DNA from 2 places in the Chitinophaga varians genome. Region 1 is predicted to be linked to the other one. Evidence: riboswitches for the same ligand, from Rfam matches in the RefSeq annotation. Region 1 holds a riboswitch; the other holds the start of a gene.
What was found. A riboswitch is a leader RNA that binds a small molecule or an ion and turns the genes downstream of it on or off. The one in region 1 is predicted to bind S-adenosylmethionine.
Positions count from the first base shown of each region.

Region 2: another riboswitch for S-adenosylmethionine. It lies ahead of HGH92_RS05105 (trans-sulfuration enzyme family protein); the one in region 1 lies ahead of HGH92_RS29960 (trans-sulfuration enzyme family protein).

Region 1 covers NZ_JABAIA010000004.1:125,126-128,876, reverse strand. The annotation lists gene HGH92_RS29960 (trans-sulfuration enzyme family protein) at 1-1,169, opposite strand, end outside; gene HGH92_RS29965 (dicarboxylate/amino acid:cation symporter) at 1-40, shown strand, start outside; SAM riboswitch class I at 1,345-1,455, opposite strand; gene HGH92_RS29955 (NAD-dependent epimerase/dehydratase family protein) at 1,527-2,447, opposite strand; gene HGH92_RS29950 (YdcF family protein) at 2,512-3,741, opposite strand.
Region 2 covers NZ_JABAIA010000001.1:1,265,803-1,269,553, forward strand. The annotation lists gene HGH92_RS05100 (DUF2851 family protein) at 1-902, opposite strand, end outside; SAM riboswitch class I at 1,032-1,150, shown strand; gene HGH92_RS05105 (trans-sulfuration enzyme family protein) at 1,331-2,509, shown strand; gene HGH92_RS05110 (homoserine dehydrogenase) at 2,570-3,751, shown strand.

The DNA of each region.
Region 1 (3,751 bases):
AACCCGGTTTCTGCCAAAGCGGGCTGCGGTAAGTGTTTAAAGGCCTGCTCCAGGTCGGCGAGCAGGTCGGTCGCTTCTTCCAGGCCTATAGACAAACGTATCAGGCTGTCGCTCACACCGGCAGCCTTTCTTTTTTCGGCCGGTATGGATTTATGGGTCATGGTAGCGGGATGGCTCACCAGGCTTTTAATACCGCCGAGACTTTCAGCGAGTTTAAAATAGTGGGTGGATGTCACAAAAGCGGTGGCTGCTTCTTCGCGGTCATCTTTCAATGAGAAAGAGATGATGCCGCCAAAGCCCTTGCTCTGTTGTTTTGCCAACGCATGGCCGGGATGGGAAGGCAGCCCCGGATAAAACACTTTATCTACCGCCGGATGTTGTTCAAGGTATTCGGCGACGACCTGTGCAGAGGCGACATGCTGGCGGATGCGCAGGTGCAGTGTTTCAATGCCGCGTATGAGCAGGAAGCTGTCGAACGGTGACAGGATAGCGCCACAGGCGTTCTGATAAAATTTGATCTCCTCTCCCAGCTGCGGCGTTTTAGACACTACCACACCGGCGATCAGGTCACTGTGGCCACCCAGGTATTTGGTGGCGCTGTGAATGACCAGGTCGGCACCAAGGGCCAGTGGCTGCTGCAGCACCGGTGACGCAAACGTATTGTCCACACAAAGGAGACAGTTACTTGCCTTGGCGATACGGCTGATGGCCGCAATATCAGAAATCTTCAACGTAGGATTGGTGGGTGTTTCCAGCCATATTAGGCGTGTGGCCGGTGTAATGGCCTGGAATACCGCCTGTGTGTCGGCCGTGTCCACATAATGCACTTTGATACCGAATTTTTCATACACTTTATGAAAGAGGCGGAAAGCGCCGCCATAGATATCATCTACCGCCACAATTTCATCTCCGGCCTTCAGCAGTTTGATGACCGCGTCTATGGCTGCCAGACCGCTGGCAAAGGCGGAAGCGGCTGCGCCGCCTTCAAGTCCGGCGATGATTTTTTCTGCTGTTTCGCGGGTGGGGTTGTTGGACCGGGCATAGTCATAACCTTTGTTTACACCGGGAGCTTCCTGTACGAAGGTGGATGTCTGGTAGATGGGAACAGCGATTGCGCCTGTTTGCGGATCTACGGGAATAGAATGGATCAGTGATGTGATAGTGCTCATCTGTACTTGTTTTTTAGTTTGATGAAAAATGAATAAACAAGTTCTATGCAGCGCCCATCAAGAGATTTGGTTATTGTGTCATTTTATTATAGTCATTAAAATAAAAATGCAGCGGGTATATATCCGCTGCATTCCTATAATAAAATATCTAAATGAAATAACAATCAAATGTAGATACTTATCTTTCCCGGCTTCGCCGGGATGGATGCAGCACCTTTCATCAGTGCCATGATGAAGGTTGCTAAGGTATCGTCGGGCCATTTCCCTCCTCCTTTCTTGATAAGCGATTAAAAGAACTGGTGCAAAGATAGGACACAAATTCAAACTACCAAATTTATTTCCTACAAATTTTGTAGACTATTCATATTGCAGGGTAAGTTTAACACCTTCTTCATAGGAAGTAGGTTTTACCTGAAAGTGTTTTTCAAATTTGGATGAATCGAAAATATAGGGATAGTTGCTTTGGTACAACATCTCTCCCAGTTCGCGGATGGTGGAATCGAAAAGGCCGGAAACAGCTATGAGGAAGCGGTTCAGCTTCATATACTTTGGCTTAACGCCCATCTGGCGCGCGATCATCTCCATATATCCTTTGCCGTCCGGGGCCGGATTGGCAGTAGGCAGATGCCATACCTGGTTCCAGGAGGAATCGTCCTGGGAAAGCAGGTAAAGTCCTTTGCCGGCGTCGGGGGTGAAGGTGTAGCTATGGGTGACGTTGTCTTTGCCCAGCCACATGGCGGAACTATTCTTTTTGAATTTGTCGATGATCAGCAGGTTAAGGAAGCCGGTCTTGTCTGCGCCGGGGCCGTAGAAATCCGCTGCCCTGGCGATAGTGGCCGTAATGTTACCGGCTTTGACTTCCTCCATCAGTTGCGTGGCAATAGCGGCCCGGATTTTTCCTTTTTTGCTGACAGGCTTGTAGGGGGTGTTTTCTGTCATCGGACCGTTTACTAACCCATAAGAATATACGTTATCGAAGAAGATCAGTTTAGCGCCTTCCGCTTTACAGGCTTCGATGACGTTGCTCATGATGCGGGGCCATGCAACGGCCCATAGTTTATGGTCATATTTCAATCCGGCCGTGAGGAACACGACAGTAGCGCCGGCTACCGCGCGGCGGGTTTGCGCGGCGTCAGTGATGTCTGCGGCCACCAGGTCGGTGATGCCGGCAATAGCCTGAGGAGAGCGGCTTACGAGGCGTACCTGCTTTCCGTTTTTTACCAGTTCTTTGGCCAGTTCATTGGCGATTACGCCACCGGCGCCGAGGATAGTGTACATGAAGTTGTGTGTTTTATGAATAACAAGTGTGACGATTCATCATAGTACATACTGTGGTCCGCGATCAGGGATCGAGCGGGTCGAGTGAGTTGGCCTGCAGCGACTTCAGGTCGGGTATAAAAGAGAGGAAATTCAGGTCGGCCTGCTGCATGTCCGTCGCCGGCTGATAGTTCAGTTCTTCCTCGCAGCGTTTGCCGAAAACCGGGCTGGCCACGTAATACAGTTGCAAGGCGTCAGATACGCACAGCATCCGCTTTTCCAGGGGTATGCCGCTTTTCCAGGCAATGCGGACAGCATTGCGGATATTGGTAGTGGTATGCCGTGCATGAGGCTCCACAATAATCGCATCGGCCGGTACTTTCAGTTCGCTGACCATATATTTTTTCATCTCCACCGCTTCTGCGTAAGGTGTTCCAAACGGATGCACGTGGCCGCCGGAAACGATGATAAAGGGAGCTTTCCCGCTATGGTACATCTCTGCCCCAATGCGGCAGCGGTTTTTGCCGGCATCACTGATGGACGCTTTGTCACCCGGGCCGGCGCCTGGAATAAGCAATGCGGAGTAAGCATATTTGTTCCAGTCGGCCTTCTTCACTTTCGTGTAGGCGTCTTTGTTAGTCTCCTCCAATGGCATGTACCGGGCGCATTCATCATGTTTGTTCAATACCAGCAGTCCCACCGCCACTGCCAGCGGCGACTGGAAAAACAGGCTGTTGGTGGAGGTACTGCGGGCAACGGACGTCATTAATTTTGTCAGCGCCTGTTTATAGGCAGGGCTTTCCACATAAAAAGAAGCCGAGTCGATTTTAGGGTAGCGGAAACCCTTATTGGTCGTATAGGCGTTGAGGATATAGTTCACTCCATGGGCGGCGTCCTGCCAGGATTTTGTGAGCAACGTGCTGTCGGGGGCAGTGGCATATAGCTGAAAAAAACCTGAACGGCGCATATGTTGCAGGAGTGTGCCCATTTCCCGCGGATGCTGTTGCAGCATCCTGGCGAAGCAGGTATTAAAACGGGCGATAGTGGCATCGTCAAGTTGTATGTCTGTGGGACGATGTGCTGACTGCAGCTTATCGCGATAGATATTGTTCCACCGTACAAAGCTGGTGTCTTTCAGCACCAGCCTGTTGACTTCCGGCAGGTGTTCGAGTAAGGTAAAGAGGTAAAAGTTCCTGTTTACGATTATGTTTTTTTCCTGTAGTTGCCTGTAACCAGGGTCTGGTGCGGGAGTTTGAGCGGAGGTGGCCAGTATGCTGCTGCATAAAGGGACTATTATCCATGCGTAATAATTCATAATCGTCCAC
Region 2 (3,751 bases), on a different contig from region 1:
GCCACTTCCAGCATGGCGGTAAACAGGCGCCGGCTGCCCTGCAGCAACGCCGCCAATGCAGCGATGCGCATAGACGGAAACGATGAGGGCCGCATCCGCAGCCACCGCCAGCCATGGGCCGGCAACGGCTCCAGCCGGTGCTGCTGTCGCAGCTGCCGGTATTCCTGCTGTAACTGTAAAGGATATACGTCAGTAAAAGTATCTTCCAGCATACCGGCCTGCCCGAACAACAGCGCTTCGATGGCCGGCGGACGGTCGTGGTACTGCTGTAGTAACCGGTAGGGCAGCGACTGTGCCAGCGCCAGGAAAGCCGGAGCGTTGACCGGTGCGCCGTAGCTGCGGGCCACCGCCCAGTAGCAGGTCTCTTCCCAGTTGTGGCGGTTGACCGACAGCCAGTGCAGCAGCTCCCGCTGCCGCCTTTCCCAGCGTTCGGCCAGCAGCCGGTCCTGCCATGATGTCCACACCAGTGGCGGCACCCGGCCTGCATGGGCGCTGCAGGGCACAAAAGCGGCCGACTGCCGCAGCTCCTCGTAACGCTGCAACAACAGGTTGGAAATATAAGGCTGCAGCTCCAGGCACCGTATATGCCCACCGATGCCCGCCGGCAGGTCATGCCTGTACACCACATGCAGGATGATATGACCGTATTGCGCATCGCCGGCATGGCCATGACGGTACCAGTCAGACGAGCGCAGATGCAGCTCCACAGGCCCTGCCCACAAAACAGGGCCGATTTTTATCCGGGCGCCTGTGAAATCAGGGCCGCTATGATGATTATGCGTGCCGGGATGAATGACCTGTACAGCCTCGCCGGTGGTGGTCACCAGGCCTTCATGCCGGTACAGGCGGCACTTCCAGATATGCTGGAACAGCGCTTCCGTGAGCGGGGGGTTAACGTGCATAAGATATGGTTGGTCAGTAAAACAATGTCTTTAAAGATAATAAAACACCGGCGCCCGGAAAATATTTTTGTGCGTCAAATTTGGAAAATTGATAAAACTGCTGTTACCTTTGCACCCAGTTCTTAACATCACTTATCCAGAAAGGCGGAGGGACTTGGCCCTGCGATGCCTTAGCAACCATTCCAGACCAGCATTGGTCGGGAAAAAGGTGCTAATTCCTGCCCCGGTGTACCGGGGAAAGATAAGTTGGCAGAGATAAATCTTCACCAGATATATAATTGATTCATAGCTCTTCCAACACCCGGAAGGGCTTTTTTTATGCCTTCTCCCCACCCACTTCCTGGAAATAAGGTTGTTAAAATAGATTTTTAATGATAAAGTTGCACGAAACTGCGTGACCTTCGTGACATCATTAAAATTTTATTAACATGAAAACAGCTACACAACTGATTCACAGCATTCCGGTAGACGAACTGACAGGCGCCATTTCAGTGCCCATCTATCAGACGTCCACCTTTGTGCAGGAATCACCGGGCATCAATAAGGGTTTTGAATTTTCGCGGGCCAACAATCCCACGCGTAAAGTGCTGGAAGAGCTCATCTGTAGCCTGGAAGAAGGATATGCCGGCTTCGCCTTCGCCAGCGGCATGTCTGCCATTGACGCCGTGCTCAAACTGCTGAAATCCGGCGACGAGATCATGGCCGTGGAAGATACCTATGGTGGCATCTTCCAGATCTTCAACCACATGTTCGAACGTTTTGGCATCAAAGTAAACTTTGTGGACACCAGCAACCTGGACAAGGTATTGGCCGCCATCACGCCCAACACCCGTATCATCTGGCTGGAATCCCCCACCAATCCTACTTTGCGCGTATCTGACATTAAATCTGTCAGCAAGATCGCCAAACAACATAATATCCTGCTGGCGGTAGACAATACCTTCAGCACCCCGCTGCTGCAACAGCCACTGACACTCGGTGCGGACATCGTTATCCACAGCGCCTCCAAATACCTGGCCGGCCACTGTGACGTCATAGCCGGACTGGTAGTGGTGAATTCAAAAGCACTGGCCGACCAGATACGGTACAACCAGAACATCTCCGGCAGCATCCTGAGCCCGTTTGAAGCATGGCTCACCATCCGCGGCATTGAAACGCTCTACCTCCGGTTCGAGAAACAATGCAGCAACGCCAGCGCCATCGCCAACTGGCTCGCCACACACCCGGCGGTGGACAAAGTGTTCTATCCCGGACTGGCCACCCATAAAAATCATCATATTGCCCGCAAACAGCAGAAGAACTACGGCGCCCTCGTCAGCTTCTCGCTTAAAGCCGACAATATTAAAAATGCGATCCGCATCGTTAACGCCACCAAGCTGTTTAAACTGGCGGAAAGCTTCGGCGGCGTGAAAAGCATGCTGGCCCACCCGGCCACTATGACACACCGCACCATCCCGGAAGAATTCCGGAAAAAAACAGGCCTGCAGGACTCCTGTATCCGACTCTCCGTAGGGATCGAAGATGCAGAAGACCTCATCAACGACCTGAAACAAGCGCTGGATAAATTAAACCATCCGGCCGGCAAACAAATTACTGTTTTACAATAGCTGTCAGCCCGGGCCACCCGCCAGGAACACTGATAGCACCAACCAATTATGAACTAAAGTATGGAAAACAAGATCATCAATCTGGGTATTTTCGGTTTCGGCGTAGTAGGCCAGGGTCTGTACGAGGTATTGAACAGGACCAAAGGTATTAATGCACGTATCAAAAAAATCTGTATTAAAGACCCCAACAAATCAAGACCTATCGACAGTAGCTATTTTACAACGGATAAAAATGAAATCCTTGAAGATCCTACTATCGACGTAGTGGTGGAACTGATCAACGATACGGAAGCCGCTTTCGATATCGTCAGCACCGCCCTGCGCAACGGCAAAGCTGTTGTCAGCGCCAGCAAACGCATGATCGCGGAAAACCTGCCGGCACTGTACGAACTGCAATCCGCCAACAAAGTGCCTTTCCTTTATGAAGCTTCCAGCTGCGCCTCTATTCCCATCATCCGCAACCTGGAAGAATACTACGATAACGACCTGCTCAACGCAGTGGAAGGTATCTGTAACGGCTCTACGAATTATATCCTCACCAAAATATTTGAGGAAAACCTCAGCTTTGAAACCGCCCTTCAACAGGCGCAGGACTTGGGCTTCGCCGAAACAGACCCCACCCTCGATATCGAAGGCTACGATCCGAAATTCAAACTCGTGATCCTGCTCCTCCACGCATTCGGCACCTTCGTGAAACCCGAAGAAGTGTACAACTTCGGTATTCACCACCTCAACGATTTCGATATCCAGTTTGCCAAACAACGCAACTGTACCGTTAAACTGATAGCGCAATGCCGCCGCCAGAACGGAAGCGTGTTCGCCTACGTACTGCCCCACCTCGTAAAAGAGCATAACCTGCTGTACGACGTGTACAACGAATACAACGGCATCCTCCTCGAGAGCGCCTTCACCGATAAACAGTTCTTCGTAGGCAAAGGAGCCGGCGGTACCGCCACCGGCAGCGCTGTCCTCTCAGACATCTCCGCCCTGCTTTACAATTACCGTTATGAATACAAAAAAATCAAACAAAACAACCAGCCCAATTTCACCAACGATGTGAAACTGAAAGTGTACCTGCGCTACAAAACACCCGATCAGGTAGACCTGGCCGAGTTCTTCAATATCTCTGAAAAATATGAATCACCAGAGTGGAGATACGTGGTAGGCACTATCAACCTGCAGAAACTGAAAGAAGCAGGCTGGCTGAAAAAGAAAGACGTTAACCTGTTGGTCCTCGAATAA